DNA from 4 places in the Paenibacillus sp. FSL R7-0340 genome. Region 1 is predicted to be linked to each of the others. Evidence: riboswitches for the same ligand, from Rfam matches in the RefSeq annotation. Region 1 holds a riboswitch; each other region holds the start of a gene.
The links. A riboswitch is a leader RNA that binds a small molecule or an ion and turns the genes downstream of it on or off. The one in region 1 is predicted to bind cyclic di-AMP.
Positions count from the first base shown of each region.

Region 2: another riboswitch for cyclic di-AMP. It lies ahead of MKX59_RS21190 (hypothetical protein); the one in region 1 lies ahead of MKX59_RS27310 (C40 family peptidase).
Region 3: another riboswitch for cyclic di-AMP. It lies ahead of MKX59_RS06060 (TrkH family potassium uptake protein); the one in region 1 lies ahead of MKX59_RS27310 (C40 family peptidase).
Region 4: another riboswitch for cyclic di-AMP. It lies ahead of MKX59_RS00295 (3D domain-containing protein); the one in region 1 lies ahead of MKX59_RS27310 (C40 family peptidase).

Region 1 covers NZ_JBBOBY010000003.1:284,011-292,032, reverse strand. Annotated here, with positions in the region: gene motB (flagellar motor protein MotB) at 1-475, opposite strand, end outside; gene motA (flagellar motor stator protein MotA) at 468-1,262, opposite strand; gene MKX59_RS27325 (hypothetical protein) at 1,450-1,743, shown strand; gene MKX59_RS27320 (4a-hydroxytetrahydrobiopterin dehydratase) at 1,861-2,160, shown strand; gene MKX59_RS27315 (GNAT family N-acetyltransferase) at 2,239-2,745, opposite strand; gene MKX59_RS27310 (C40 family peptidase) at 3,049-3,549, opposite strand; cyclic di-AMP (ydaO/yuaA leader) riboswitch at 3,555-3,692, opposite strand; gene MKX59_RS27305 (hypothetical protein) at 3,969-4,796, opposite strand; gene MKX59_RS27300 (M1 family metallopeptidase) at 4,808-6,820, opposite strand; gene MKX59_RS27295 (YwhD family protein) at 6,945-7,451, shown strand; gene MKX59_RS27290 (NAD(P)H-dependent oxidoreductase) at 7,622-8,022, shown strand, end outside.
Region 2 covers NZ_JBBOBY010000001.1:4,738,164-4,746,185, reverse strand. Annotated here, with positions in the region: gene MKX59_RS21220 (helix-turn-helix domain-containing protein) at 111-485, shown strand; gene MKX59_RS21215 (helix-turn-helix domain-containing protein) at 578-961, shown strand; gene MKX59_RS21210 (hypothetical protein) at 1,058-1,306, opposite strand; gene MKX59_RS21205 (urease accessory protein UreF) at 1,603-2,340, opposite strand; tRNA gene MKX59_RS21200 (tRNA-Leu) at 2,614-2,696, shown strand; partial or broken gene MKX59_RS21195 (glutathione peroxidase) at 2,842-3,328, opposite strand; cyclic di-AMP (ydaO/yuaA leader) riboswitch at 3,795-3,967, shown strand; gene MKX59_RS21190 (hypothetical protein) at 4,083-4,478, shown strand; gene MKX59_RS27630 (potassium-transporting ATPase subunit F) at 4,662-4,739, shown strand; gene kdpA (potassium-transporting ATPase subunit KdpA) at 4,891-6,567, shown strand; gene kdpB (potassium-transporting ATPase subunit KdpB) at 6,605-8,022, shown strand, end outside.
Region 3 covers NZ_JBBOBY010000001.1:1,356,537-1,364,558, reverse strand. Annotated here, with positions in the region: gene sdhB (succinate dehydrogenase iron-sulfur subunit) at 121-888, opposite strand; gene sdhA (succinate dehydrogenase flavoprotein subunit) at 908-2,653, opposite strand; gene MKX59_RS06075 (succinate dehydrogenase cytochrome b558 subunit) at 2,747-3,421, opposite strand; gene MKX59_RS06070 (LysR family transcriptional regulator) at 3,648-4,553, shown strand; gene MKX59_RS06065 (potassium channel family protein) at 4,559-5,236, opposite strand; gene MKX59_RS06060 (TrkH family potassium uptake protein) at 5,344-6,684, opposite strand; cyclic di-AMP (ydaO/yuaA leader) riboswitch at 7,094-7,246, opposite strand; gene MKX59_RS06055 (CPBP family intramembrane glutamic endopeptidase) at 7,508-8,022, shown strand, end outside.
Region 4 covers NZ_JBBOBY010000001.1:80,600-88,621, reverse strand. Annotated here, with positions in the region: gene MKX59_RS00330 (PSP1 domain-containing protein) at 1-23, shown strand, start outside; gene yabA (DNA replication initiation control protein YabA) at 51-425, shown strand; gene MKX59_RS00320 (tRNA1(Val) (adenine(37)-N6)-methyltransferase) at 516-1,271, shown strand; gene rsmI (16S rRNA (cytidine(1402)-2'-O)-methyltransferase) at 1,268-2,149, shown strand; gene MKX59_RS00310 (AbrB/MazE/SpoVT family DNA-binding domain-containing protein) at 2,274-2,528, opposite strand; gene MKX59_RS00305 (HD domain-containing protein) at 2,860-4,143, shown strand; gene MKX59_RS00300 (TatD family hydrolase) at 4,186-4,956, shown strand; cyclic di-AMP (ydaO/yuaA leader) riboswitch at 5,158-5,440, shown strand; gene MKX59_RS00295 (3D domain-containing protein) at 5,712-6,860, shown strand; gene rnmV (ribonuclease M5) at 7,007-7,552, shown strand; gene rsmA (16S rRNA (adenine(1518)-N(6)/adenine(1519)-N(6))-dimethyltransferase RsmA) at 7,560-8,022, shown strand, end outside.

The DNA.
Region 1 (8,022 bases):
GCTTTACTTCGGCCTGCCCGGATGAAAACAAGGCATTATCACTAATGGTGATCATCAGCTGTGATTGGTTCAGCTTGGTATTCAGCAACGGGGTCAGGCCGTTATTTTGAATGTATTGATCCATTTGTTTTTTAAGTTTTTTTAAATCTTCTTCTTCCCGCTGGGCCAACTGTTTTTGCAGTTCAGAGGTAGAAGTAGCCTTCGATTTTAAGGGTTGTGATACTTGTTCTTTATTTTTGCCCATATCCATGGATTGTGACGACGGATTCGCGGCCGAGTGATCCAGCACGCCAGTGCCGCCACTAAAAGCTGCACTCAGGGATTGAGCCATAGTTTCAAATTTTTTGGCGTCGAGCGAGCTCATACCGAATAAGACAATGAAAAGAGCCAACAGAAGGGTCATTAAGTCGGAATATGGCAACAGCCAGCTTTCGTCAGCATGCTCTTCATGCGGTTCATGTCTCTTTTTACTCACTGGAATCGCCATCCTTCTGGGTCAACGTAGCCCGTTCGGTCGGAGTCAGGAAGATCGTCAGTTTCTGACTGATGGCAATCGTCGATATCCCCGATTGAATGGAAAGCAGACCTTCGACCATCATTAATTTAAGCTCCACTTCTTTTTTGGATAACCGTTTGAGCTTGTTGGACATCGGATGCCACAGGACATAACCTGTAAAAATACCGAGCAACGTCGCAATGAAGGCTGCTGCAATGGCATGAGAGAGCTTTTCCATGTCACTAAGGTCGGCCAGAGCGGCGATCAGACCTACAACCGCACCGAGTACCCCGAGCGTTGGAGCGTACATACCAGCTTGAGAGAAGATCAGCGCGCCAGAGCGATGTCGGTCCTCGGTAGCATTGATATCCTCCATCAGAACGTCCCGTACGAATTCCTGATCATTTCCGTCAATAATCATTCGCATGCCGCCACGCATAAAGGGATCGTCGATTTCCTCTACCTTAGATTCCAAGGCGAGCAGACCTTCACGACGGGTAATGGATGCCCACTCGGTAAACGTACCGATGAGCTCTTTGCGGTCTAACAGTTTTTGTTCGGTGAAAATAACCTTGAACAGCTTCGGAATCCGTTTGATTTCTGCCATCGGGAAGGCCATAAATATACTCGCTGCCGTTCCGACGAAAATAATCATGTAAGCAGCGGGATTATTGACCAGATTGACGACCGGAGCGCCTTTTAAGATCATCCCGACGACCAGTGACATAATCCCGAGCACAAGTCCGATAATGGTTGAAATTTGCATGATACACCTCATCCATGAGAATAGATTTTGAATCCTTTCATGCCGCCGGGGTCGTCCTTGCCCCAAGCGCGTCATTACAAGACGGATTATAGTATTTATCGACAAAACTCTCTTTTTTGTTAAGTGCGAATTTCCGGTATAATAAGGTGATTATGTATTGAATGGCGGAACCATTGGAGGAAATGGCATGGGAGTAAAGCATGGGCGTGAGTATGAACAAATTTTGAACGATTTGACAGAGGCTGTGGGACGCATCCCAGACAGCTACGAATTTTTCGAGATGGAAGCAGAAGATTGGGACAGGCTGGACCCGGCGGGACGCCAGGAAGTCAATGAAGCTTTGGCAGAAGACTTATTTTATGCACTGGGTACAGAGCCCATAATCACTGTAGGCAGTGGCGTTGTGATCTATGAGCCGGAGCAGCATCGTATCTATGTACTCATTGGAGACGAGGAGCTGACGTCAGTCCCTTTGATTTGAGGTCCGTCTTATGGATTTATCAACGGGGCCGTGGTAATATGTACACCAATATATCGTAGTTTTGGCCGTATTTAAGCGGTCGAAAGGCTTCCGTATAAACGGGGAGGAGTTCGTAACATGCCTTTTACACAAGAAGAGATTGAAGCACATCTGGAGAAACTGGAGGGCTGGGAACTGGAGGAAGGACGTTGGATCGTTCGGAAATATAATTTTTCCAGTTTTATGAAAGGGATTGCATTCGTGGATGAAGTTGCCGCTATATCTGAAGCATTCAATCATCATCCATTTATTACGATTGATTACAAGACCGTGACTCTGCGTTTGACCTCTTGGGACGACGGCGGTATTATGGCCGTGGATATTAAGGAAGCCCAACAATATAATGAAGCTTTTGAAAAAATGCGCAGCAGTCATTGAGCTTGTAATGATCTGTCGTATGATGATAAAAGCGCCTTCGCTATACAACATCGCGGTTGTATGCCGAAGGCGCTTTTATCATAGAACCTGGGTTTGGTGCTCGGGACGATATACCATACAAAAAAACGGTTTTTTGCCATCGGGAGTCTGGCGTTCATAGGTATCTGTAAGCTCAAATCCAGCCGCCTTGTAAGCCCGGATAGCGCGCCGATTCCAAGTGAGTACCTCTAGATCAATTTCATTCTTCGGGTTGCGTCGTTGGGCTTCCTCTGCAATGGCACGGACAAAATCAGCGCCTTTGCCATGTCCGCATCTTTCGGGATGCATTCCAAGACCTAGCCGGGTCACACCGATCATAGGAAAATATTGAGCAAATCCCGTCAGCTTATTCTCTTCATCCAGTACGGCAACATATTGCTCTTGGCGAAGCGTGGGACTTCCAAATTCGACTTCAAGCGCCTTCATTTGTTCCCAGGGGAGCCAACCGTATATATTATAAGGTGGATCATAGCGCCACTCACAGATTGCAGCCGCTTGATGCTCGTCCATCGGTACGATCCGATAGTTGGATATTGAGGCCGGCATGTGTTCCATCCTCCTTTTACAGGTACTTCAATCATTAACAACAGATTGTAGACAAGTTGCAGGGGAATGGCAAGCGTGTTTATTTCATACTCAAGTCGGGTATACATTCAATAAGAAGGAATTACTGCTCATATGCTCCCCCAGCGCTGACGGTAAAACCGACGATGTTCGCTAAAATTGAAACCTTTTGAGGCTTCAGTTCGTCAGTAATGATAATAATTGCTGATGTTGTGGACATAAAAAACCGCAATTCGATTCCGGCCAGAATCAAATTGCGGCTAGGGTTAGCTTGCTGTGCGTTAGTTATTCTACGTTGTCGTCATCAGGAATTTCTGAAGCTACAGAATGGTAAGCGTCTGTGCTCATAATTCTTTTTGCACCGACATAGCGGTTAGCGTAATAATTTTCGTTCAGTGAGCTAACTACTACACCACGTGAAGTCGAGGAGTGGGCAAATTTCCCTTCACCTACGAAGATACCTACATGGGAAATGCCTCTTCCTGTGGTGTTGAAGAACACCAGGTCTCCAGGTCTCATTTCATCGCGGGATACAGAAGATCCCATTTTGAATTGTGATCCGGATTGATGCGGAAGTTTAATTCCCAGTTTGTTGAATACATACATTGTGAAGCCGGAGCAATCGAATCCCTCGAGTGTAGTGCCTCCGCTTCTGTAGCTCGTTCCTTTGGCATCTTGAATGACCTGGTCCATCTTAGAGTCTGCATATGCACTGCCGCCACCGAATGTAAAAGATGTAAAGGCAATGGCAAGACCCATAGCTGCGATCGTTAGCTTCTTCTTCAAAAAAAATATACCCCTTCCAATGCCTGCGAGGTTAGCTTAAGGATTCGGTAGAAGGTTCCCCTATGACCACTCTGTTGCGAGATCAATTCACCCAAACTGGTTCCCCCGCTTCCTAGGTGCCAGGAATTAGGCTTAACTTAAGATGTGCACCTTGGAGAGCAGTATTCACAATAACGTTATTTTTGAGATAAAGGTTACAATAAAGATTACAAAGTTGTTACTATCAGTTCACTGCGATTATTGTAACAAAGACGGCTGGCTTTGGCAAATGTTTCATTGCAAAAAGTTACAAAAAAAATCTGCTCCTAATGTCCAAGGAACAGATGTTGTTAACAGTATTCAGTTATGTGTCGTTTGCGCGGATATGAATCAAGATTTTTCGACAGACGGAAATGAAGTAAAAAACATAAAGGCAGGGCTTAACTTCTACTGGAGATATCGGTATGCCATAGTCTGTACTGCGAACTGATATGCCACAGCCTGACCAGACTAGTAACAAAATGATACGATTGCTGGAGAATGAGCGCCAGCATGCCAGTCCAAATCATCGCCACGGTGCCAAATAGACCGAAGACCAGCAGCACACAAGCACCAAGCAAAAGAGATATACCGACAGCTGGAAGGAGCTGGCGAAAGAAGGCGAGCAGGGACGATAGTATGGCGTGACCACCGACAGTCCCCAGTTGCATATACAGGATGCACTGCCGAATGAACCATCCGTATGCCATCCATCCCATGACATAGGGCAACAAATGCAGCAGATAAGAGGAAGATTGAAGTGCTCCTGCTACAATAGGGTAGAGTCTCGGTACTACCCAAATGGCGGGAAGCAGCAGCAGTCCCAACTCGATGATGTAATACAACAGCGACGACATGCCATGGCGTTTCATACCCTTGAAAAAGGACAGGCTTTGCGGTTCAGTCGCATCGGTATGCAGGCTTTGATATATTCCGGCTCTAATGAAGGGAGTGATCAGTATGCGTAGTACAGTCGCCCCTAGTAGTATCCACAAATACACATGTACTTCCCGGCTGTCCATCAGAGCAATCTGGCTCTCCATCCAAAACAAGGTCTGTCCCAGCTCGTTTTGACCCTGATCAGGATAACGGAGCAGTAGCGGGATAACGGCAGACTGCACCAGCCGATAGAGAAACACCCCCCACAGTAGTCGATACAGAAATAAAATGATAACGATATAGAATCGTATGCGCACCAGCGCCCAGCCCTCTTTTATAACAGTCCGCATCTATAGACACCTCACCATGACAGACTTCCAAGCAGTGTTTCTAACAGCTTGGTTACACTTACATTCCAACGGGTTTGTTGCTTTTCGTCCAATTCGGCTTTTAGGCTATTGTTAATGTGCTTGTTCTCCAGTGCAATGGTATATAGAGGATCAAGGGTTACATAGGAAACGGGAGAAGTACTTTTGATCCGAAAAGTTGTGCTTTTGCCCGCGCCGTCCCAAGCCTTGAATATCGTGGTACCATCCTTGAAGGTAAATTGGACAGGGATCTTGGGATAATCCGCCCCTTTTTTGCTGACCGTCACGACTGCTTCATATCCATTCTCCAGCTTTTGGTTCGTGATATGATCCACCGAAAAGTCCGCCATCTGGCCGTCATATACATACTGTTCAAAATAGTGGCTCCATGAGCGTCCGGTGGCTCTCTCCACGATACGTTGAAAATCCTGGGAGGATGGATGCTTGAATCGGTACGTCTGGACGTAGGTCCGCATAATCCGATCCATTTTTTTCATACCCACCTGACGTTCAATGCCCCGTAGTACCAGCTTGCCTCGAGAGTAGGCGTTTTGCGCGTACTCAGCAGCCGAGCCGTACTTCCATGACTCGCGGTTTAGCGGCTGTGGGGAGGCTATCTGTCCCGATTGTAATGGCAAGTTGGGGGTAAGCCCATATTCTTGCTCCATAAGCCGCTCCTCTGCATAGGAGGTGAAGCCTTCATCCAGCCACGGCTCCTCAAATTCGTTATTGGCTACCATTCCGTAGAAATATTGATGTCCAATCTCATGAACTAATGTTCGTTCCAGACTATAGCCAGGATTTAGATTACCCGCAGCAGCGGCTGTGATGAGTGTCGGATACTCCATACCGCCGGCTCCATTGCCTGATTTGGGTGGAACCACGATGGATAGGGTGGAATATGGATAAGGCCCGTACCATTTGCTGTAGTACGAAAGAGCGGCCTTCGCTGCGCTCATATAGCGCCCTTTGAGCTCCTTGTGCGACGGGTCAAGGTAGAGCTTGATTTTGACACCAGGGACTTCAGCAGAAGAAAAGGGTTCTTCTACGGTTACAAAGTTGGGTGAAGCGGACCAGGCAAAATCGTGTACATCATCGGCATAAAATTGATATATTTTTTGGCCGTTCTGTCGGACGGCACCACGGGTGGGAAATCCGGTCGCTGCTACGATATGAGTTTCAGGCACCCGAATCCGTACGCTGTAAATTCCAAAATCGGCATAAAACTCGGAGTTACCATGATACTGGTGGAGGTTCCAGCCCTCTTCGGCGCGTCCACGTTGCCCTGCAGTCTCGTAGACGCTGAGCTTCGGGAACCACTGTCCTGCCATTACAAAATCATCTGTCGCACCCATACGAGCGAAGATGGCGGGCAGTTTTACCTCAAACTTCATATATAATGTGATTTCTTCGCCACCTCGTACCGGCTTGGGTAGACGCACCTTCATGAGCGAACGGTCGCCTGCGTTACCGTCATCTGGCTGCACATATTGGATGCGGTGCATGAGAGATAAACCGTCTTCTGTTTTTAGTTCAGTCAGCGTCATGGAGCCAAAGCCGTCTTTGGGCATGGTGTCTCCGCGCAGCTTTCCACCGGATTCCTTCATAAAGGTGGTTTCCATGGAAGAGAAGGCATTCGGGTATAGATGAAGATACAGATCATTCACGGTTTTCTTGCCCGGATGCCTCCAGGTCAGTGTCTCAGTGCCTCGCAAAACCTGTCCTTTTTCCAGAGACACATCAATGTGGTACTCTACCACCCGTTTGCTGAGGATTTCTGTAGCGGGCTGTGGAGGGTTCTTGGGCAGGTCAGGCAGGATGTTTGCCCCTAGAGGCATGCCCATATTTGGGACAAGCGCAGACTCAGACAGGGAGCCGTATAGTGGTTGGCCTATGGACTGCGGGTCTGATTGCGATTGGGGCTGCCAGGCAAACCATAACGTCCCTGCGAGGAGACCGAGGGCTAGTGTAGACAATAAAACGATTTTAGTGCGTGCTGGGGTCATACAATGGATACCTCCCGTTGACAAGCATCTACAGCATGTATATGTTTGCTTTCAGGAGATTATTAGTTAAAATATTTATAGTGTAGAATGAGTGTGAAGACGGAAAATGGAGGTCTAGTGACGCATGAGTGAAAATCAGCCGGACGGCAAAAAACAGATTGCACTGAACATTGTCAGTGGCAAGAGTAAACATAAGGGTTTCGGCGCAGGCTCAATCGACCTGAACAGCATGTCCCCGGTCATCATTGACCGAGGAGAAGCGAAAATTGATATCGGTGCCATGCATGCCAAAAGTAAAGTAGAACGTGGTATCAAGTTCTCTACGAATAAAGAGGATGTACCGAATGGACGGCAGGTATGGCTCGTATGGGTAGCCGTGGATCGTACGCCCGAAGGACGTATGTACGGCGGCGCCACCGCCTGCGAGATGCTGATTGACGACGAAGCCAAACGCGGCTGGAAAATCCTCGCCGATCACGTCAACCGTATGGATTACGCGCTCAAGCGTCGTTTCATGCTGGATGATCTCGGCAGCGAAGATAGAGCAGCGCTTAAAAGCCTGCTAATTTCGCATAACGAGGAATGGTGGGACGCTTCGCCTGAGGAATTGAAGCAGGCGCTGGAAGGATAGGCCCAGCGTTAACGCAGTAAAAAAAGCAGCCACTTCTGTGGGCTGCTTTTTTTATTTATCTGAGTTGACACTAACCTTTTAGTAAGTAGTTGTCCTGAAAGTGCATACTTACATATTTGTAGCGCTCACTTTATACTCAAAAATAAATAATACTTAAGGAGGACAATTCTTTGAAAACTCTTGTTATCGTTACACATCCAAGCATCGAGGCATCTGTCATAAATAGGCGATGGGTAGAAGAACTCAAAAAATATCCAGAAAAGTATACTATCCACGAATTGCATAAGGTTTACCCTGACGGGAACATTGATGTGGAAAAAGAGCAGCACTTCATTGAATCACATAGCAATCTCATTTTACAGTTCCCAGTTTATTGGTTTAACAGTCCGCCTCTCCTTAAAAAATGGCTTGACGATGTTTTTGTTTATGGCTGGGCTCATGGTTCAAATGGAGGTGACAAATTAAAGAATCGTAAGGTTGCTTTAGCAGTATCTGCCGGAAGTAAAAAAGAAGATTATAGTGAAGAAGGAAGATATCGCCATACACTTGAGCAGCTATTATCTCCTTTTGA
Region 2 (8,022 bases), on a different contig from region 1:
ATGGAAACCAACATACATAATTCGGTAATTTTAGCATACGTGATCTTTGAAATGGGAACAGAGAACATGATATCGTTATTTGAGAGCCTGCTAGGGAGGAAGGAACTTCTATGCAATCTATTTACCATCGCATTGAGGAACTCATCAAGGAACGGGGAATGACGAAAAAGGCGTTCTGCCAGCAGTTAGGCATTAGTACAGGGAACTTCGGGGATTGGAAAAGAGGAAAAACGACGCCGGGCACGAATAAACTCATTGAAATTGCTTCGTTTTTTGATGCCAGTCTGGATTGGATCATGCTGGGTCGAGATGTACAGGGTGAGGTGCTAAAGGAGTCGCAAGACCCTTATTTTTTTGGCGCTTCAGGGCAACTGAATTGCCAGGGGGAACCGCTTAGTGAGGCGGAAAGAAATTTTATACTTGAGTATATTGAATTTACCCGCTTTCGTAAAGAGAAAAACCAGCGCAATTCTACTATGGGGTAATGGTTGCTTAGGATTTGATGAGGATTACTAATGAGTAAGGCTGAAAATGAAAATTATTTCAGAAAAAGTTACTGTGTCGGAGGGGAAACATTTTGGGAGATCAAACTATTTATCAGCGGATTGAAGCTTTGATTAAGGATCGCGGAATGACCAAGAAGGCATTTTGTGAAAAACTTAAAATCAGTTCAGGGAATCTCGGTGATTGGAGAAGGGGTAAAACAACGCCGGGTACCACCCATTTGATTCAGATTTCGGACTTTTTTAATGTATCGCTCGATTGGTTAATGAAAGGGATTAAGCCAGGAGAAGGCGTACTTCAGGAGCAGAAGGCTGCTTATTTTTTTGGAGTGATGGGGCCACTGAATTGCCAGGCAGAAGATCTTGAGACGGAAGAACAGAATTTTATTTTAGAATATGTTGAATTTGCAAAATACCGTAAGCAAAAAAGTGAGAAGGATAAAACAAAGCCGGAATAATTTTTTGGCTAAAGATCGTCTGGGTTGAAGACCCGTAAACGAACTAGTGGGGTTCGCTTTACGGGTCTATTTGGTTTCTTGGTGATATGGAATGACCTATATGTAACTGGAAAGCTTGTTAGGTTTAGAGTGCGGTGCCTCCTTATAATCGTTATCGTCGATGTTCAGAATTGCAGCAACTTGTTTTCTGTACCTTTGTGCTTTGCGGGTGCCGTGAATCAGATTGGACAAGCGTGAAGGCGGAATATTGTGTGTCTCACAAAATGTTTTCTGATCCAGTCGAAGTTCGACAAGCCGTTGTTTGATGGCCCACCCGAAGGAGGTGACAGGCATTTTGTTATTCAAGAGAAATCGCCCCTTACGGATTCTTGCGGAATAATTGGTGTGTTATAATAATCATCAGTAAACATGTTAGAATTAACCATCTAACACTATGATACACTTTTATACGTGTTTTTACAATCGTAAATGCGTCATTTTGTTGAATTAATTACTTAATTAAGTGCTAGGTGGTTCTGATAATCCGTCTAGAGTCTGCTAATGCTGTGAATTGCGATTATATGTGGATAAAAAACACTCTGCCACCTGAGGAAAGGGACAGAGTGTTTTTGGTGTTGTGACCACATTGGCGAAACGACGCATCAGGGGGATGCTGGAAGGCGTTTGAATAGACCTGAGGAGGAAAACAGTCTAGGTTCATCCAATTGGTTATTATGGCTCATATAAAGAGGTAGAGTGATGTAGGAGCTGGACCAATGTCTGTGAAGAAAGCGACGCTGAGATGCAGTTGGCTCAGGTTGGTTAAGCTTCTTCCAGGCAGAGAGGAGCTCGCTTGTCATACGCTCCATAAGAGGGTTCTTTTCCTCATAAGGAGGATTGAGTAGTTTGAAGGCATCTTCCACACAGAAGGACACCGCTGCGCTAAGATAGCCGTGAACGGTCTGTTCTACATCGTTTCCGAGGAGGAAGTTAATCCAGGTGTGAACGGTAGCGAGTGTGCCAATCGCATTGTATTGAATGAGTATAGATTCCAACTGGTCAAATTCAAGCCAAGGATAAAGAGCCTTAGCGAGCTTGAGCAGACGCTGACCGGATAGACGAAACTCCTTCACATGCTGCCAGGAGGGACGTTGGGTATGCAGCATCTTATCAATGAGGGCGATCCGCCAACTGTCATTCTGCTGGATGGCGACATACAGACTTTTGATAGCCATGCCGTCAACGGTTGTAAATTGAGGATACAAATCATCCAGCATGTAATGTTCCAGGTCTTGTAGACTGTTCAAATGTCCGTTACGCGATAGTTTCTCCAGTCCGTTAAAACGGGTGAAGCCACCAACAGGTAGGGAAGGGTCCAACAATAATGCATAGTTCAGCAAGCGGTTGCCTTTATGCAAGGTGGTTCGCCTCCTCGAAGTGAATCCTTATGTTATGTTATGTTATGTTATTTTACTTTTTACTTGGGGATAACGAAAAATATTCGAAATATATGTAATATATATTTACATTTAAATAGCTTTTGTGTCAAATAAAATATTCTTATCGCTCATACATGTTAGTTAAAATAACATATAAAATAATTATTATATTTTTGTTTACAAATAGTTGATGAGAGAGTATAATAAATCTGTTGCCTCATTACATTATGATTTGCGGTCGTGGTGGAATGGCAGACACGCTATCTTGAGGGGGTAGTGGGCGTACGCCCGTGGAGGTTCGAGTCCTCTCGACCGCATTATATGCAAGACTCAGTTAAAAAAGCATCCTGACACGGTTTACGTGAAGGGATGCTTTTTTTGTTAAGCATTTTTCGTTATACCCTTTTGCCACAGAACAACGGTAGACAACCGGTCGTTTATTAACTGTGATAAAGAAGGATGTCAGTTTTGCTGCAAAAGCTTCTCTATATCTCCCGCCAGCTTATCTGGAGTGGTTTGCGGTGCATAGCGCTTAAATACGTTACCTTCTCGTGTAATTAAGAATTTAGTGAAATTCCATTTGATCGCTTTAGACCCTAATACCCCCCGGAGCAGTTTGGGTCAGGTAACGAAATAAGGGGTGCGCTTGATCGCCATTGACATCTGTCTTGGCGAACATCGGAAAGGTAACACCATAATTGATCTGGCAAAACTCGGAAATCTCCTCGCTGGAACCTGGCTCTTGTTTGGCAAACTGGTTGCTGGGAAATCCCAAAATTTCGAGCCCCTGTTCATGGTACTGATCATATAGCTCTTGTAGCGCTTTGTATTGGGGGGTTAACCCACATTTGCTGGCAGTGTTCACGATAAGCAGAACGTTCCCTTCATATATGGATAACGGAATTTGTTTCCCTTGCAGGGTGTGCGCATCATATTCATAAACGGTCATAGTATCTCTCCTTATTCAATATTCAGCAATTAAATTGTAAGCAATTAAAAGCAAGGTTGCAAGTCTGGAAAAGCTGTATCAAGCCTTTAGCCGCTGTAAAATCGTATTTTGTTCAAAACAGTAAATCGCACCGCAAATGGAGCGAATTAAGGTGTTTCTTCTTATAAAAGCGGGTTCAATCGGTGTTTAGCTGGTACATATAGCGTATTTTCTTCTCTTTTTACAAAAAAAGGCCAAAAACGCTCTACCCTACGCCAATATTGACATGCTTGTCATTTTCGAAAAGGGATGAAAAACAGAGATTGAAGGAGCTGTGAGAAGCATAGTTGCATTGTAAGCGCTATTATTAATATCCTAGGCTCTAAAGGCCGATTTATAACCCCGCAGTTGAGCTTTACAGTCTTCCATGCGCGGGTGTATGATTCAAGACGTAATTTCAAATTAACTTGAATGAAGCAACAACGAAATGTCTATAGCGCTGAATTTTGCAGTTGCAAAAGCGGGGGAACCAATCGAGATTGTACGGCTTCGGAAGCCGTGTGTCTCATGGGGTGAATTTTCAGGTCAAGTGCCAGAAATAGGGCGACTCTCACGTCCGAATCCGACAGCTAACCTCGTAAGCGTACAGGGAGAGGCAACAAACCGCCGTGTGCAGCCATGGTTTATTTTATCATGGATATGTAAGAAGCCGGAGGAAAGCCTTTTTCCTTCGGCTTCTTTTTGTTGTCTTTTTATACCGGGAGAGGAGCTACTGATGGAAGGTCGGTTAATTATTGTCACTGCACCGAATGAAGCGGGCAGAAGTTTTGTGAAATTGCTTATTTTCAAAAAATTGGCGTTTGCAGTTCTCACGAATAGCGCCCAGGAGGAACGACAGCTCAAAAAAATGGGTGTGGAGCACATTGTCCGCATCAATACCATGCAAGCGGGAAAATGGAATTTTCCAAAAAAAGAAATTGGTAGTGTGTATTTGTTCGAGAACAGCTTGAATCTGACGTGCCGTTTCCTGCAAATATGTCGGCCGCTAACATCGGAATCGATCTATGTTATTACGCACGGCTGTAATCCACAAGGAATTTATCGGGGATTGGGAGCGGATCATGTGATCTACACATTGAACGGAGAGGTGGGTTTTCTGCTGAACGGATAAGCACTTATAACATAGTTGTTTTATGATTTTATGATCAAATAAGAATGGCGATCTGAGGACCGATACGGAGGGTATAAACATGATGGATATATACATGCTGCTCGTCATGGCTGTGAGTTATGGAGTGATACTGCTGTTTGTACGCTGGTGTGATGCGCAGACCTCTAAAGGAGGACGAAGAGGATGATCGTTATACTTGGGCTTACGGCTATTGTGTTTATGTATTTAATCTACGCACTCCTGAACCCTGAAAAGTTCTAGTCAGCTATAGGGGATAGAGCGGGCGGGAACAACAGATCTGAATATTAAGCATCATAGGTAGCGGGTTTTCGCAAACGTGTGCACACAATTGGTGCTCTGGAAGCAGGTCTGTTGTTCCAAACGCAGGAGCATTTTGAAGGAGGAATAAAGGATGGAGCTGCTTCAAATTGGAATTGTGATCGTCATATTGCTGCTCTTGGTAAAGCCAGTGGGCACCTATATGTATCATGTATTCTCGAATGAACCCAATCGGACGGATCGGATTTTTGGCGGAACAGAAAAGCTGATTTATAAGATTGTAGGATTGAAGAAGCTGGAGAGCATGCGTTGGACTACGTATGTTATGAGTTTCATTGCAACGAATGTCGTGCTTGTGGCGATCAGCTACTTGCTGTTGCGTTTACAGGGAATGCTTCCTGGTAATCCGGCTGGAAACAGTAATATGGAAGCATCACTAGCTTTTAATACGGTAATCAGCTTTATGACGAATACGAATCTCCAACATTATAGCGGAGAAAGCGGGCTTACGTATCTGACACAGATGGCGTTCGTCACGATGATGATGTTCACTTCGGCTGCTTCCGGTTTTGCGGTTGCTGCGGCTTTTATGAGAGGATTGACGCGGCGCGGTGAAGGGATGGGCAATTTCTTTCAAGATTTTATTAAAGCCATTATAAGGATTTTCCTGCCGCTGGCCTTTGTGCTTACGCTGGTGCTGGTTGGATTGAAGGTACCACAGACGCTACAGCCTACGGCGGATCTTACGACGCTGAGCGGAACACAGCAGCAGATTTCTATGGGACCCATTGCTTCTCTGGAGTCCATCAAGCATTTGGGGACAAACGGGGGCGGTTATGCGGGAGCTAACTCTGCACATCCTTTTGAAAATCCAAGTCCTTGGACGAACGTGCTGGAAATTTTGGCAATGTGGGTAATGCCAGCTTCGTTGCCGTATACCTTTGGATTGTTTGCCCGTAATCGTAAGCAGGGCTGGATTATTTTTAGCTCCATGATGGTATTGTTTCTTATTTTTCTATCTATTACGTACGTGTCTGAAAAGACAGGTAACCCGTTAATCCAGACACTGGGTGTGGATGCTTCTCAAGGAAGCATGGAAGGGAAAGAGGTTCGTTTCGGCATTGGACAATCGGCTTTATTCACTGCGGTCACAACAGCGGCAACGACAGGTTCGGTCAATAATATGCATGATACACTAACCCCACTGGGTGGCATGGCTGCTTTGGGAGAAATGATGCTAAACGTCATTTTTGGCGGCAAGGGTGTCGGGCTGATGAATATGCTGATGTATGCGATTCTGGGTGTGTTTATATGCGGACTGATGGTCGGGAGAACTCCGGAATTTATGGGAAGGAAAATTGAAGGCAAGGAAATGAAGCTGATCGCGATTGCCATTTTGGTACATCCGTTCCTCATTCTCGCCCCAACTGCGCTTGCGTTTATGAGTCATTGGGGATACGACGCGGTCACTAACCCTGGCTATCACGGGTTGACTCAGGTGCTCTATGAATATGCGTCATCTGCTGCAAATAACGGTTCGGGATTTGAAGGTCTTTCGGATAACAACGTATTCTGGAACATGACAACGGGGCTGGTTATGTTCTTCGGACGATATGTATCTATGATTGCATTGTTGGCTGTGGCGGCTTCATTGAATGCCAAAGCACCGACTCCGGTGACGACGGGGACACTGCGTACGGACAACAAGTTATTTGGAGCCATTCTGATCGGGGTCGTGCTGCTGATTGGTGCGTTGACCTTTTTACCCGTTATCGTATTGGGACCTGTTGCTGAATTTTTGACCATGTGAAGAAGAAAATGAGAATGGATGAACGGGGTGTTTGATCATGAAGGAACAACGCAAACACATGCTGGACAGAAGCATCTTGAAGCATGCGATCAAGGATAGCTTTATAAAATTAAATCCGATGATTATGATGAAGAATCCTGTCATGTTCGTCGTGGAGATCGGTACATTGGTCGTGCTGCTAATGTTACTGCTTCCCGGTTATTTTGGAACTGGCAAGGAAATGGGCTTTAACCTGGCCGTGTTTGTTATTCTGTTGTTTACGTTGCTTTTTGCTAATTTTGCCGAAGCGCTCGCGGAGGGGCGGGGTAAGGCACAAGCTGCCTCTTTAAAAAAATCCAAGCAGGATACGCAAGCTAACAAGCTCATCGGAAATGACATTCAGGTGGTTAGCTCAACCGAATTGCGTAAGGGGGACGTGGTTATTGTCTCCCAGGGCGAAATGATCCCAAGCGATGGTGAGGTCATTGAAGGTCTGGCTTCGGTGGATGAATCTGCAATTACGGGCGAATCGGCTCCGGTCATCAAGGAATCGGGTGGTGATTTTTGCTCGGTAACCGGCGGGACGCGAGTGGTCAGTGACCGGATTAAGGTGCGGATTACGACAGAGCCGGGCGAGACATTTATTGATAAAATGATTTCGCTCGTGGAAGGCGCACAGCGGCAAAAAACGCCGAATGAGATTGCACTGAACACTTTGCTGATTAGCTTAACGATTATTTTTCTAATTGTAGTGGTTACGCTAGCGCCGATTGCCCGTCATTTTAACATTGATTTGCCTGTTCCTGTGCTGATTTCGTTGCTAGTCTGTCTGATTCCAACCACGATTGGAGGACTGCTGTCAGCCATCGGGATTGCCGGTATGGACCGGGTCACCCAGTTTAACGTGCTGGCCATGTCAGGCAAGGCGGTAGAAGCTTCTGGGGATATCAACACGATGATTTTGGATAAAACAGGTACAATCACCTTCGGGAACCGAATGGCGAGTGAATTCGTGCCTGTAGAGGGCGTGGAGAAGGCAAAGTTAGTGAAGTGGGCAGCGATTAGCTCTATGAAGGATGAGACGCCAGAGGGTCGCTCGGTTCTCGAGTTGATGCGCAAACAGGAGCATACGCTGGATGCATCCTTGGCAGCAGGTGGAACCTTTATCGAATTCAAGGCGGAGACCCGGATGAGTGGTCTGGATCTGGCCGATGGACGAAAGGTACGCAAAGGCGCGGTGGATTCTGTTCGGCAATGGATCGTCTCGCAAAACGGCAGTGTTCCAGCTGATCTGGAGGAAATAGCGAATCAGGTAGCCTCTGAAGGAGGTACACCGCTGGCAGTCGCGCTGGATGATCAGATATACGGCATTATTTATCTGAAGGATACAGTGAAGCCAGGCATGAAGGAACGGTTTGATCAGCTCCGGGAAATGGGTATCCGTACGATCATGTGTACCGGAGATAATCCACTGAC
Region 3 (8,022 bases), on a different contig from region 1:
TAACTGCTATCCCGCGCTCCTTTCTCCATGTTACCCTCCATCATTCCTGAGCGCAAAAAAACAGGCTTTCTCCAGTTTGAGAAAAAGCCTGTTTGTGCATAACCTATTCGCTGTCTAGTGCTATACAGTCAGCCAGCGCTTGAACATATGCTTGGTCGTTTCCTTGTTCATTTCGGCAATAGAAGTTGTCAACGGAATGCCTTTCGGGCAAGAGCGTACGCAGTTTTGCGAGTTCCCGCACCCTTCCAGCCCGTCGTCCGTCATCAACGCCTCCAGCCGCTCTTCCTGATTCATTTCCCCTGTCGGATGGCTGTTGAACAGGCGAACCTGAGATATCGCCGCAGGTCCGATGAACGTCGTCTTCTCGTTGACGTTCGGGCAAGCTTCCAGACAGACACCGCAGGTCATGCACTTGGACAGCTCATACGCCCACTGACGCTTTTTCTCTGCCATTCTAGGACCAGGGCCCAGATCGTAGGTACCGTCAATCGGAATCCACGCTTTGACCTTCTTGAGCGCATTAAACATCCGGCTGCGGTCGATGACCAAATCCCGAACTACCGGGAACGTGCTCATCGGCGCGATCGTAATCGGCTGCTCCAGCTTATCGACGAGCGCCGCACAGGCCTGACGCGGCTTGCCGTTAATCACCATGGAGCATGCTCCGCATACTTCCTCCAGGCAATTCGACTCCCAGCACACCGGAGCCGTCTCTTTACCGTGGCTGTCCACCGGGTTACGCTGAATTTCCATCAGCGCGCTAATCACATTCATCCCCGGACGATAAGCCAATTCGAATTCTTCCGTATAGGAACTGGTTTTAGGATCAGCTTGACGGGTCACAACGAACTTCACTGTTTTATTCGACTTCACTGCTTGCTCCGACATCTAAATACACTCCCTTCCGTTATTTGTTCTTGGAATAATCCCGAATACGCGGCTTGATCAGCGAAACATCCACCGCTTCATACGAGATTTGTGGTCCTTCCGGTGTCCAGTCCGCAATCGTCGTTTTCAGGAAATCCTCATCGTTGCGATCCGGGAAGTCTGGTTTGTAATGGGCCCCGCGGCTTTCGTTGCGCAACAGCGCACCTTTGGTCATCGCTTCGGCCAGCTCCATCATATTCCACAGTTGCCGTGTAAACGCCGCACCCGCATTGTTCCAGCGCGAAGCGTCATTGATGTTAATGTTAGAGTAACGCTCCTTCAGCTCCTTGATCTTGTGGATCGTAGCTTCCAGCTTGTCATTATAACGAACCACAGTCATGTTGTTCGTCATCCACTCGCCCAGCTCTTTATGAAGAACATAAGCATTTTCTTTTCCGTCCATATGCAAAATACGCTCATACTTCTCCGTCTGCTGATTAACTGCCGCATCAAATACGGAAGTAGCTATATCCTGTGCAGATTTTTTCAAGCCTTTGATATATTCCACAGCCTTAGGTCCAGCTACCATCCCGCCGTAAATGGCTGACAGCAACGAGTTCGCACCCAAACGGTTCGCACCGTGATATTGGAATTCACACTCACCAGCCGCGAACAAGCCCGGTATATTCGTCATCTGATTGTAATCGACCCACATGCCGCCCATTGAATAATGAACAGCCGGGAATATTTTCATCGGGATTTTGCGCGGATCGTCACCGACGAATTTTTCATAGATTTCAATAATGCCGCCCAGCTTTACATCCAGCTCTTTCGGGTCCTTGTGGGACAGATCGAGGTAGACCATGTTCTCGCCATTAATACCCAGTCCATCATCAACGCATACACTGAATATTTCACGTGTTGCAATATCGCGAGGGACCAGATTTCCGTAAGCCGGATACTTTTCTTCGAGGAAATACCATGGCTTACCGTCCTTATACGTCCAAATACGACCGCCTTCTCCCCGTGCCGACTCGGACATGAGACGCAGCTTGTCATCCCCTGGTATAGCCGTCGGATGAATCTGGATAAACTCACCGTTCGCATAGCGTACGCCTTGCTGATACACCGCACCAGCAGCTGTGCCCGTATTAATGACGGAATTCGTGGTTTTACCAAAAATAATCCCGGGGCCACCAGACGCCAAAATAACTGCATCCGCTGCAAAAGTCTTCACTTCCATCGTACGCAAATCCTGCCCGCAAATCCCTCGGCAGATGCCTTCATCATCCAGTACAGCCTGTAAAAACTCCCAGTTTTCATACTTGGTCACCAAACCAGCAGATTCCCAGCGCCGTACCTGCTCATCGAGAGCGTACAGAAGCTGCTGTCCTGTCGTCGCGCCAGCAAAGGCGGTCCGATGATGCTGGGTACCGCCGAAGCGGCGGAAGTCCAGCAGTCCTTCCGGTGTCCGGTTAAACATGACGCCCATGCGGTCCATGAGATGAATGATCCCTGGAGCCGCTTCGCACATCGCTTTTACCGGAGGCTGGTTGGCCAGAAAGTCCCCGCCATAGACCGAATCATCAAAGTGAATCCAGGGTGAGTCTCCCTCACCCTTTGTATTTACCGCACCATTGATGCCGCCTTGAGCACAAACGGAGTGGGACCTTTTGACCGGAACCAAAGAAAATAAATGAACGTGAACTCCCGCCTCTGCCGCCTTGATCGTAGCCATTAGACCTGCCAGACCGCCGCCCACGACAATAATGTTGGATGCTGCCATTTCTGCTCACTCCTTTTTTTCAGGATTTTAACCAAATCCCCTTTTACGTTTAAAAATAGAATCTCAACACGATGTATAATGGATATGACTCATTTACAGTAGCTGTTTAAAAGCGCTGCATTGCACCAAGGCAGTTGCCGTTTCCTGAAATTCCGCGCTGCGGAATGCAAGCAGGGAAGCGATGAAGCCGATAGACACCACCACGAACAGGGTCATACAGATATAAGAAGATACTTTTTGCGCACGTGGTCCCACAGTAATCCCCCAACTGACCATAAATGCCCACAGTCCGTTAGCAAAGTGAAAGGATGCCGAAACGACACTGATTAAATACAAAATGAAATAAACCGGGTTCGTCACGATGCCATGCATAACGCCGCCTAGCTCCTCATGAGTTACTTTACCCAGAGCTACCTGAAAGCGTGTGTCGTATACGTGCCAGATAATAAATACAAATGTAATGACGCCAGAAATACGCTGGAACAGAAAGCGCCAGTTACGTGAATAGCCGAACCTTTTGACATTCGGGTCAGCCTGATAAGCGATATACAAGCCATAAATCCCGTGGAACAGTAATGGCAAGTAGATGAATAACGTTTCTAGCACAATAACCAGCGGCAAACCATTCAGGAAGGCCACGCTGCGATTAAATCCTTCCTTGCCGCCCTCCACCGCTGTGAAGTTCGTCACCAAATGCTCAACAAAAAATAGAGCCAACGGAATGACGCCAAGAAGCGAATGCAGCTTTCTGGAATAAAATCCTCTCATCTAGGTCATGCTCCCTTCTCCCAATAATAGCGTTTTCAATAGTAATATAACATATAAAATGACAGTTTCCGACAGGAAATGTCCAACAAGGTGTCCCTTATTAGGAAAAACAAAAGTGTGAACATCTTGTGTCGCTTTCATGTTACTCCTTTTCGGCTTATAATGGAATTGCAATATACGTATTAATTATTATGTCTTTTTTGCATATAGAGAGGAAGTGGATGATTTGTTTGAGGATTTGAACGCTTTTGCCGTCATTGTCGAGCAGTCCAGCCTGAATAAAGCCTCCAAACTGCTGAATCTGTCCCAACCTGCCCTGTCTCGCAAAATTGCCAAGCTGGAGGAAGAGCTGGGTGTGAATCTCTTTGATCGTCGGGGCAAACGGCTCGAAATTACGTCCACTGGCCGATTTGTTTATACATTCGCACTAGAGCAACGGCAACGACAGCTTCGCTTTTTACAAAAGCTGTCCCAGCACAAAAATGAAGCCCAGAGTATGCTTACACTCGGCGCAAGCCTCACGACACTCCAAACGACGCTGCCTACCCTCGTCGAAGCTTTCATGAGCAAGCATCCTCAAACCGAGCTGAAGCTGCTCACCGGTAAAACCCATGAAATCGTCGCCTTTGTACGTGATAAAAAAGCAGACGCCGGTATTGTCGGGTCTGCCATTCATGAAGCTGGACTGCGTTGCATTCCGCTATTTGATGATCATTTGGAGCTTGTTGTTCCCATTGGACATGAATTAACCGTCAAGACAGGAACGGCCTCGATGAAAGACCTGCAAGGATTGCCGATGATTATTTTCTCCAAAGGAACCTGGTATCGCAGTCTGACGGATGACTTATTCCAGCGCAGCGGCATCATGCCGGATATCCGCATGGAAATCGACTCCTTCGAGGCAATTGTACGCCTGCTTCCAACCTGTAAGGCTTCCGCCTTGCTACCCAAATCCTATTTGCGCAGCGAACTATTACGGGATAATGGACTCACTGCATTATACTTGCCCGATTTGAAGGAGACACGCCGAACGACCTCCCTCATTTACTCGGAGACGACCGATCTCGGTCCGACAGCACGACGCTGGATTAGCGAGACACGTGCGTCGTTTGCAGGCTATCGTATGGTGTAGAGGGTTTAGCCCTCTTCATTGACATTAACAACCTCATCCTCAAAGCGACCGATATTGTCATTCGAGCCGATGATGACCATAATATCGTCTGCTTTTAGCCGATCCATAGCCGTCGGTGCGATCAGGATACCGTTCGCCGTATGAAGCGCCACGACACTACAACCAAAGCGAGTACGGGCATTTAGCTCTGCTAGCGTTTTGCCATTCAGACATGCAGGTACATTGAGTTCCACAATACTGTATTCTTTGGACAACTCCAAATAATCGAGCAAATTAGGCGTGACTAGCTGATGAGCCACCCGGATACCCATATCCCGTTCTGGATAAATGATCCGGTCCACACCGAGCTTCTCTAGCGCACGCCCGTGCAGCACAGATATGGCTTTGGCTACGACTTTTTTCACACCCAGCTCCTTCAGCAAAATGGCGGTCAGGATGCTTACCTGAATGTCATCACCAATAGCAACAATGCCGCAATCGAAATTACGGATGCCCAGTGATCGCAATGAGTCTTCATCAGTAGCGTCCGCCACGACAGTATGTGTCAACATCTCACTCATACTGTCCACAACATCCTCATTCCGGTCGATGCCTAGCACCTCGCACCCCATATCCACCAATTGCAAAGCCAGGCTTGAGCCAAACCGCCCCAAGCCAATAACTACAAACTGCTGCGTTTTCATATCTACTCGAAAACTCCCTTATCTGAATCAATTTCATAAATGAGGATTTTGCAAAAATCCTGAAATAATTAAATCAACGAAATGTATACTACTTATCATGAAATGATTCATCCTATAATCATTTTGCCTTCCGGATGACGATATAATTCTTTACCCTTTTTCGGCCCCAGTGCATAAGCTAGCGTGAGTGGCCCCAGTCTACCTGCAAACATCGTCAGGGTAATCACCAGCTTACCTATGACTGTCAAATCAGGTGTAAGCCCCATCGACAGCCCCACCGTACCAAACGCAGACACCGTCTCAAACAAGATCATCAGAAAATGATGATCTTCGGTTGCCGACAAAATCATGGTCACCCCGATCACGAACAGCAACCCCAGCAGTGTAATGGTCAAAGCCTTGTAAATTCGTCCCTGCGCAAGTCGGTACTTGAACAGTACAATATCTTCACGCCCCCGTAGCATCGAAATCACGGCTCCAATGAGCAGCGCGAATGTTGTGGTCTTAATCCCGCCTCCAGTAGAGCCAGGAGAAGCCCCGATAAACATGAGTATGATGATAAAAAACTGCGTAGCCTGCCGCAAGCCTGCAATGTCCAGTGTATTGGCACCTGCGGTACGAGGGGTTACGGACTGGAATAAAGATCCCAGCAGTTTCCCCCCCCAATCAAGCGAGCCAAGAGTCTTTGGATTCGTAAACTCAAATACAAAAATCACGAGCGTGCCGACTACAATCATAGCGCCCGTCATGCTGAGTACCACCTTAGTATGCAAGGAAAGTCTCTTGCGCTTGCGATATTCTGCCAGGTCCGACATCACTACAAAACCAATTCCGCCTGAAATAATCAGGAACATAGCTGTAAAATTAACAATCGGATCATATACATAATCTGTCAGGCTGCGAAAGTGCCCGAATAAGTCAAAACCAGCATTGTTAAACATGGAGATGGCATGCCAAATCCCAAAATAAATCGCCCTGCCTACAGGCATATCAAACGACCAGCGAATCGCAAATATTGCAGCACATACGCCCTCAATGACCAGCGAGTACAGCAGCACCTTACGAATCAATCCGACAATTCCTTCGACAGAGGTCTGATTCATCGCTTCCTGTAAAATGAGGCGCTCCCGTAAGGAAATCCGACGTTTGAACACCAGCGCGATCAAGGTAGCCATAGTCATAAAGCCCAGGCCGCCGATCTGAATGAGCGCAGCGATAACAACTTGACCAAAGATTGTAAAAAAGGTCCCCGTATCCTTTACGACAAGCCCTGTAACACAGGTCGCGGAAGCGGCAGTAAACAAAGCGTCTATAAACGCAAGTGGCTTTCCTGTTGTATTGGAGATCGGCAGCATTAACAATAAACTACCTATTAGAATGATAATGGCAAAACCCGCAACGAATATCTGCGGTGGAGAAAGCCGGAGCCAGCTTGCATTGGGATTCATCTATTCATCACTTCTCTCCTAATCCTTAAAACTATAAAAACAGTGATTTAATACGGTGTAAGCCCGCTACGCGTTCCATTTGATCTTCCGATCGTCGTTGCCCCTAATTTTTTTGATTTTTCCAAACCTTTAGTAACTATAATTAGCATTCCCTGAATACAGGAAGAATGCATGTCAAGCACTACTCTGCCCCCTGTGCTATTGGCGGGCAGCAGCGAAGGGGGCAGAATTGTTCTGAAGAAGCGAAGCGTTTGCCTTTATCTCCGGATTTTAACCATTAAAGGGGTTATACAATCAAAAAATCCGGGGATAACAGCAATCGGAAGAATAATCTGCACCCGCAGCGGTCTAACCAATCCACACACTTTTATACACACAAAAATAGACACCGGAAAACCGAGTGCCTGACTTGGTTCCTGCTCATAGCCTACGAGGTTAGCTGACGGATTCGGGCAGCACAGTATGCCCTATTTACACATCCAATCCAGCAGGATCGGCTGTAAAATTCACCCCAGTAACATGGTTCCCCCGTTTTCTCATAGAAATTTGGCTCAACTGTATATCATTACCTATGTATTTTATAGGCATTGCCTCAAGATTATAATCCTTCTATATCCAGATCACAAAACCGATTTCGCCGAAAAAACGTGAAATTGGCTTTATTTTGCGAATGGGCATCGTTTAATCGCAGCTTATCTTATTTTATTGGAACTTTAAAGTGCTTTCACTCTATTTTCATGAATATCGCTGGTCTGTTGGCGGGAACCTGTGCAGTATGATATCTTTAATGGATGTTCTTATTTACAGATTAAGGAGGAAACTCATGAATCCTATCGGGAAACCGGTCGTGCTCACGGCCAACTTCAAAAAATTAGGCTTGCTGGGCGGGATTGGCCTGATTTGCTTTTTTATCTTTCAATTGCTTATTCCCTCGCTTAGCAATCCGAGTCCAGAATCAGTAATGAACGCAAAGGTCATCAGCAAACAAGAAGCGGTCATACACGCATTGGACTTTGCCCGCTCCGAGTTGGGCTATACTGAATCACAGCCAGAGGAGCCTGTCGTGACCTATCAGGCCGAAACAGATTTGTACGGTTATTTATCTAGAGAAAAACTGCTTCAACAGTACGACCGTACATGGAAGAAAAATTACCCTTACGAAACCTTTCGGGTTGATCTGCCTGAATCCTCAGCGAAAAGCAAACTGCAAATTCATGTGGATTTATCCACTGGGAAGGTCGTTAGCTTTAAACGGATCACCTCCAGTACCAATTACACACAGGCTGATATTTCTACGGATGAAGAAGCACGTAACAGGCTTATACGTGTAGCTGAGGA
Region 4 (8,022 bases), on a different contig from region 1:
TGGACGATGTAGTCGTCAAGTAAACCATTAGGTTGCTTCGGGGTGGAAACTTGGATAAATTAAATGTTTTTGCGCGTATTCACGAAATGGAAACCCAAATGGGACAGTTGCATAGCGATCTGGGTGAATTGAAACTGGCAGTAAAAGAGCTGCTGGAGGAAAATCAACGACTAACGATTGAAAACGAACAGGTGCGCAAGATGCTCAAACGTGAAACCTCTGGAGAAGAAAAGACGGCAAACAAGCCGAAGCTTCCTCCTCCGATCGTCATTAAGGATGAAGGGCAAACGGGTGAGGTCGTGGGCGAAGGCTACGACAATCTAGCAAGGCTGTATCATGAAGGATTTCATATATGCAACGTGTATTACGGACATTTGCGAACGGAAGGCGATTGCCTCTTCTGTCTGTCATTTTTGAATAAATAAAAACAAGCCGTAGGAGCAAGATGCCTACGGCTTTTTTGTAAGGAAGTATGAGTGAAAAGCGATTTTGGTTATAAAAGATGGGAGAGCATTATGGACGAAAATGAAAAGAAGTCTGAACGAATTGATGATTTACTTTCACATAATTTGCGCATTATCCAAAGTGATGAAGTATTCAGCTTCTCGATGGACGCGGTCTTGCTGGCACGTTTTGCTGGTATTCCACAGCGTGGAAAGATCCTGGATCTGTGTACTGGCAATGGGGTTGTCCCGCTGTTGCTAACGACACGAACAAAAGCGTCTATTGAAGGAATTGAGATTCAACCACGCTTGGCAGATATGGCTAGACGCAGTGTCAGCTTGAATGGATTAGAAGCAGCAATTCAGATTCGGGAAGGGGACCTACGTGAGCTGGTTCACATCACGGGACATGGTGTTTATGATGCGATTACCGTGAATCCCCCCTATATGCCGCTAAATGGTAGCGATATCAAGCTGAATCCTCACCAGGCAATTGCCCGTCATGAAGTGAACTGTACACTGGAAGAAGTCATTCAGGCATCCACCCGGCTTGTCCGTAATGGGGGAAAAGTATCCATGGTTCATCGCCCGCAGCGATTGGGTGAGATTATAACCTTAATGCGTAATCATAGTCTGGAACCCAAACGAATACGTTTTGTACACCCACGAGTTCATATGGAAGCCAATATGGTACTGGTTGAAGCATTACGTGACGGCAAACCAGAGGTTCGTCTGTTGCCTCCGCTCATTGTATATCAGGAAAATGGGAATTATACTCAGGAAATAAGAGATATTTATGGAGAAGTAAGCAAGGGGGATTCTGTGTGAAAGCAGCTGTACAAAAAAGCTTTAGTACCAGCGAAGAAGAACGGGGAAAGTTGTATCTTGTTGCAACACCCATTGGGAATCTGGACGATATGACCTTTAGGGCGATTAACACCTTAAAATCATGTAGTATTATCGCTGCCGAAGATACGCGGCAGACACGCAAACTGCTCACCCATTTCGAAATTACACCGGATATGCTCTTCAGTTATCATGAACATAATAAGGCTGCCAGTGGGCCTGAACTGATACGTTATATAATAGAAGGAAAAAATTTGGCACTGGTTAGCGATGCAGGTCTACCGGCCATTTCTGACCCTGGTTCGGATCTGGTCAAGCTGGCACTGGAAGCGGAAATTAGCGTCATTCCTATCCCAGGAGCAAATGCGGCACTATCGGCTTTAATTGCCTCAGGACTGGATACAGAAAGGTTCACCTTCGCTGGCTTTCCACCACGGGAGAAAAAGGATCTAGAGAAGCTGTTGCTATCGTTTCAGGTATCTCACGGCACAATTATTTTTTATGAATCGCCTCATCGCATTGTGAAGACATTGATGGTGTTGAAGGAAACATTAGGTTCACGCAAAGTGGTGCTTGCGCGTGAGCTGACCAAGCTGCATGAGGAATGGGTTCGGGGAACCGTGGAGCAATGCCTTGCTAGACTAGAGGGAAATCCACCGATTGGTGAATATTGCCTGGTGGTTGAAGGAAAAGACGAAGAGGAAGAGGAACAGGAACGTCAGGCGTGGTGGCAGTCCTTATCTTTGGAGTCCCACGTCGCACATTACGAGGCAGAGGGACTTACACGCAAGGATGCAATGAAGCGTACAGCCACAGATCGTTCAATCTCCAAGAGAGATGTTTACAACGCACTCTTATGAATATCTGTCTAAACAAAAAAGGGCCTTCCAACGGTTGGGTTCAAACCGTGGAAGGCAACAAGGAGTATATATGAAAAAGGTTAGAATTAACAATATCTGATAAGTCTATTATATACTAAAATTCTCAGTTTGTCACAGGTGTTGGGATTTCAGAAATGCAATCTTGGCAAACAATTTTCCCTTTGAAGTAAATTACGTTCTCAGCATTGCCGCAGAAGATACAAGCAGGCTCGTATTTTTTAAGCATGATGCGTTCGCCATCAACATAAATTTCCAAAGCGTCTTTCTCTCCGATTCCCAGGGTACGACGCAATTCGATTGGAATAACAACACGTCCGAGCTCGTCAACTTTTCTTACAATACCAGTGGATTTCATCATAATAAATCAGGCTCCTCTCGCCGTTTAAAATAATATAAGTGTCATGATTCGACAAAATTTTCTCTTTTCTGATATTTACTATACCAACGATTCCCAAAACAGTCAACCTTAAAAATGTAGTAACAGTCTGATTATGCAAAAGTATTTAGATTAAAGACCTTTACTCATGTGTATTGCCTTATCTTATTGATGATTTATTCAGTTTGTCGATTTGGAAATGTCGAAAAACTATAATTCGACATATTACGACAAAGAATGTCGAATGAGGGAAAACATTTAGGATTTTATTGTATTTTAATCCATTATTCCGAATATTAAAGGAGCTGATATCTTGCACCAGCCACTCAGTGAAGAAAAAGTTTTTAAAGACCCGGTACATAATTACATCCATGTTCAGGATACTGTGATATGGCGGTTGATCAACACGCCGGAGTTCCAACGTTTACGGCGCATACGGCAGTTAGGCACATCGTATCTTACGTTTCATGGAGCGGAGCATAGCCGTTTTTCACATTCATTGGGCGTATATGAGATTACGAGACGTATTATTTCTCAATTTGAACGTGGAGATTTCCCAGATTGGCCGAAGGAGGAAAGGCTGGTTGCTCTGTGTGCGGCCCTATTGCATGATGTGGGGCATGGCCCATTTTCTCATTCAATTGAGGAAGCCTTTCATATGAACCATGAGGATTGGACATGCCGCATTGTACTGGGAGACACGAAGATCAACGCCGTGCTACGGCAAGTCGACGACAAGCTTCCACAAAAGGTGGCTGCGGTTATAGCCAAAACGTATGATAAGCCAATCGTTGTCAACTTGGTAACCAGTCCGCTAGATGCTGACCGTATGGATTATTTGTTGCGGGATGCTCATTCGACAGGTGTCAACTACGGCACAATTGATTTGGATCGTATTTTACGACTGCTACGTCCTCATAATGGGAGAATTGTTGTGAAGGAATCAGGCATGCATGCAGTAGAAGATTATTTAATGTCACGCTACCAGATGTATTGGCAAATTTATTTTCATCCTGTAACACGCAGCTCGGAAATCCTTTTACGTAAAATTTTCAAGCGAGCAAAGGAATTGTTTAAAAACGGATATGAGTTTGGTTTTCTGCTGGACCCGCTGCCGGATCTGTTGAAAGGAGAGCTTACAGTAGAGCAATATCTGATGCTCGACGAGTCATTAATCCAGACCGTATTTAGCCAGTGGAAACGAGAAAAGGACGAGATTTTAAGTGATTTGAGCAGCCGTTTTATGGACCGTAGATTGTATAAATATGTAGAGATTGAAAATATGGATACAGATACCATTGACAGTATTAGAGAAGCTTTGAAAGAGGCTGGTTTGCACCCTGAATATGATTTTGAAATTGATTTTCCGACAGATCTTCCTTATGATGTGTTTCGGCAGGGTGGCTCGACGGACAACCAGATTTTACTGCTTGGACGTCAGGGCGAGGTGAGTGAAATATCCGAAGTTTCGGAAATTGTGCGCTCAATAAGTGGTATTCACCGAGGAAAATATCATATGTATTTTCCCCAGAATAAATTGAACGCGGTAAAAGACAGGCTTCCTGCCGAAATAAGGAATTATTTTGTCAAAGAATAGACAACTATATAGAAATGTAAGTAAAAAAAGGAGATGTAAACCTTGGATTTATTCGACACTCATACTCACTTGGATGCGCCACAATTTGACGAAGATCGTGAAGAAGTTATAGCACGTGCTGTCGAATCAGGAGTAACACGGATGATCAATATCGGATTTAATCGTGAGACCATTCCATCCACTATGAAATTGGCCGAGACGTATGATTTTATTTATGCGGCAGTTGGATGGCATCCGCAGGATGCTATTACAATGCAGGAGGGCGATCTAGAATGGATTGCATCGTTATGCAGTCATAAAAAGGTTGTAGCCATCGGAGAGATCGGTCTGGATTATTATTGGGATACATCACCGAAGGATGTGCAGCATCGGGTGTTTCGAAATCAAATTGGTCTGGCTCGTGAGCTCAAAATGCCCATTGTTATCCATAACCGGGATGCACATGAAGATATTGTTAAGATTTTGCGCGAGGAAAAAGCGAGTGAGATTGGCGGAGTCATGCACTCCTTTTCGGGTAGCTGGGAAACTGCCAAAATGGTGCTGGATATGGGATTTCACCTTTCCTTCGGTGGTCCAATAACGTTCAAAAATGCCAAGCAGCCAAAAGAGGTGCTCGCACAGGTGCCGCTGGACCGTCTGCTCATTGAAACTGATGCTCCCTATCTGACGCCTCATCCGTTTCGTGGGAAGCGAAATGAGTCTGCACATGTGAGACTGGTAGCAGAGGCTGCAGCCCAAATCAAAGGGATTACAGTGGAGGAATTAGTGTCAATAACGACCCAAAATGCCCTGGAACGATTTGACATTCAATGAAAAAGTGAAGAAATCGATCAAAATAAAGAGATAGACGAAGCTAATCATGAATTTGTTGCAGGAAACTCGAGAATATTACAATATTTTAACCGAATATTTTAAAAAATGTACTTGAAACCTGCTTTACAACATGCATAGAAACAGGATATCATCTTTTCAGTGAATTGTTGTTTGAATGTAAACATCAACAAGTCATTTCATGAACCAGTCTCGCTGAGTCCCTTTTACAGGGAACGGGGGAACCGATATGGCTTACAGTACGTCCGGCATATGTGCAAGAAGGGAACGTCTCTTCCGCCAGCCGGCTCGACCGAAATTCTTTCCCCGGATGGGATTGAATAGGTGGAGGAGCCGTATTTCGATTTCTTTCTGGGTCTTCGGGGTGAATGTGAAGGCGACCGCCATGAGCGGTTGACCCAAGCTAGGGCGACTCTCTACGTCCGAACCCGACAGCTAACCCCGTAAGCGTAACAAGAGAGAAGCCATCTCGTGCATGAGTTTTCCCGCATATTCACACATGCCGGAAGCCACGAAAGAGCTCTCTAGTCTCTTTCTCTGGCTTTTTTTGTTGTGAATAAAAGAAAATCTGTCATCATACTGTGGTTAAACAGGGGAGGACAGCATGCCGCGAAGACGGGTACATGGTGCAGGACAGTCGCAGTTTGGGCTTGTCTTGTAGAAAATCTGTTATAGTCACGTCAAATCTCAACTATGTCTTACTCCAGACGGCGGGCTATGTAAGGAGGACGGAGGAAATGGGCATTTTCCAAAAAAAGGATACCCATGAGTCACGCTCATCCAGCATGTCTTACGTATTGCGTTGGAAGCAAGAGAATGTGCGCCAGGCTGCTTTGGTTGCTATTTTTCTAATCGCGCTAACGATTATGATTTCAATTCTGATGTACACGCAATCTAAAAAACAAGTCTTTTTTGTCATCGATGGCAAGGCGTCTGCGGTAGAAACCCGGGAATCCAAGCTTCAAGATTTGCTGAGCGAGCATTCCATTTCACTTCAGCCGCATGATACAGTTTCCATGCCGCTAAATGGAGCAATACAGGATGGCGATCGCGTAGTCATTAAACGTGCCAATCAAGTCAAAGTATCTTCAGGCAATGAGACGAAAAAGCTGTACACAACAGAAAATACAGTAGAAGGTGCCATTCGTACCTCGGGCTATAAATTATCATCAACGGATAAAGTTTATCCTGCGTTGGATGCCTCTGTTTCGTCTAACATGGACATAAAAATCGTCCGTGTGAAGAAACAGCAGGTCGAACAGAAAAAACAGGTGCCTTATCAGGTCATCAAAACGGCCGATCCGAGTCTTTATAAAGGCGATAATCGGGTCATTCAAAGCGGCAAATCGGGTGTGGTCGTCCAGCACGTTCAAAAGGTATATCATGATGGAAAGTTGGTATCCAAACAGCTGGTTAACAAGGAAGTTGCACAGAACCGTGTGGATAAAGTCATTGCAGTAGGAACGAAGAAAAAACCGGTCGTTCTGGCTGCTTCCGTCGGTCCCAATGATGCCGTTAAGGCAACAACGGTTAGTTCGGGCAGTGCTGTCCGTAAAGCAGGCGTCAATTTTAAATATAGCAAAGTTTTACAAAATGTCTCCATGACGGCGTATTCCTCACAGGAGCCAGGTATCGGTACACGTACTGCATCCGGCGCACGTGTCACGGAAGGACGCACCATCGCGGTCGATCCGAGTGTAATTCCAATCGGCTGGTGGGTGTATATCGAAGGGGTGGGCTTCCGCCGTGCGGAGGATACCGGTGGCGCGATTAAAGGCCACAAAATCGATGTGTATTATGAGAGTTTGAGCCGAGCCAACCAATTTGGTCGTAAGCACGGTAAAACCGTTTATGTTATCGGACCGGTAAAGCCTGAAATCAACTAAAACAGGTTGTGTATGTTGAGGGCAATGCGATAGTATTAACAACATAGTTATGCCATGCTAAGAAGAGGATATCCTCTTCTTATTTTGTTTTCAAAAGCAGGGAAAGATAAATATAGCTTGCTGTGTAGCAGTGGAGGGAAACGCAAATGATCAAGGAAGTGATCGTGGTAGAGGGCCGGGATGATACGGTGGCCATTCGCCGCGCTGTTGAAGCGGATACGATAGAAACTGGCGGCTCAGCCATTAATAAAATGACGCTGCGTAAAATTGCATTGGCGCAGGAGCGGCGGGGGGTCATCATTTTAACCGATCCCGATCATGCAGGGGAGCGCATCCGTAAGATTATCGCTTCCAAGGTACCCGGCTGCAAGCAGGCCTTTATACCCGAGGCAGAAGCGACGCGTAAAGGAGATATTGGCGTGGAGAATGCCTCACCAGAAGCGATCAGACACGCTCTTGCACGGGTCCATACGACAGTGGAAGGCGCCGACCCGCTGATTGAGTGGGCGGACCTGATTGATGCTGGACTCATCACCCACCCCAATGCTGCTGCACGCCGTATGGCCTTAGGGAATGTGCTGGGTATTGGTTATTGTAACGGAAAGCAGCTACATAAACGGCTCTCTGTATTTCAGATCAGCCGCGAGGAATTTGCCGGGGCGCTGGCACAAATTGAAAGTGAAGGATTGTGATATCCGTATGACAGGGATTCAAGATATAGCAACACCGCGGCGTACGAAGGACATTATTCAACGGCACGGTTTTTCGTTCAAAAAGAGTTTGGGACAAAATTTCCTGATTGATCAGAATATTCTCAATAAGATTGTAAATGCTGCCGGATTGGATGAGACGAAGGGCGCACTTGAGATCGGTCCTGGGATTGGTGCTTTGACCGAGAAGCTGGCCCAATCGGCCAAGGCAGTTACCGCTGTCGAGATTGACCAGCGGCTACTGCCAATTCTCGAAGAAGTGTTGGCCCCTTACGAGCATGTGAAGGTACGTCATGGAGATGTGTTGAAGCTGGATTTGCGCGAGGTGTTCGCAACCGATTTTGCAGACGTGAGCAAAGTAAGTGTCGTGGCTAATCTGCCGTACTACGTTACTACACCGATTCTGATGAGGCTGCTGGAGGACAAGCTCCCTTTGGAGAATATCGTCGTTA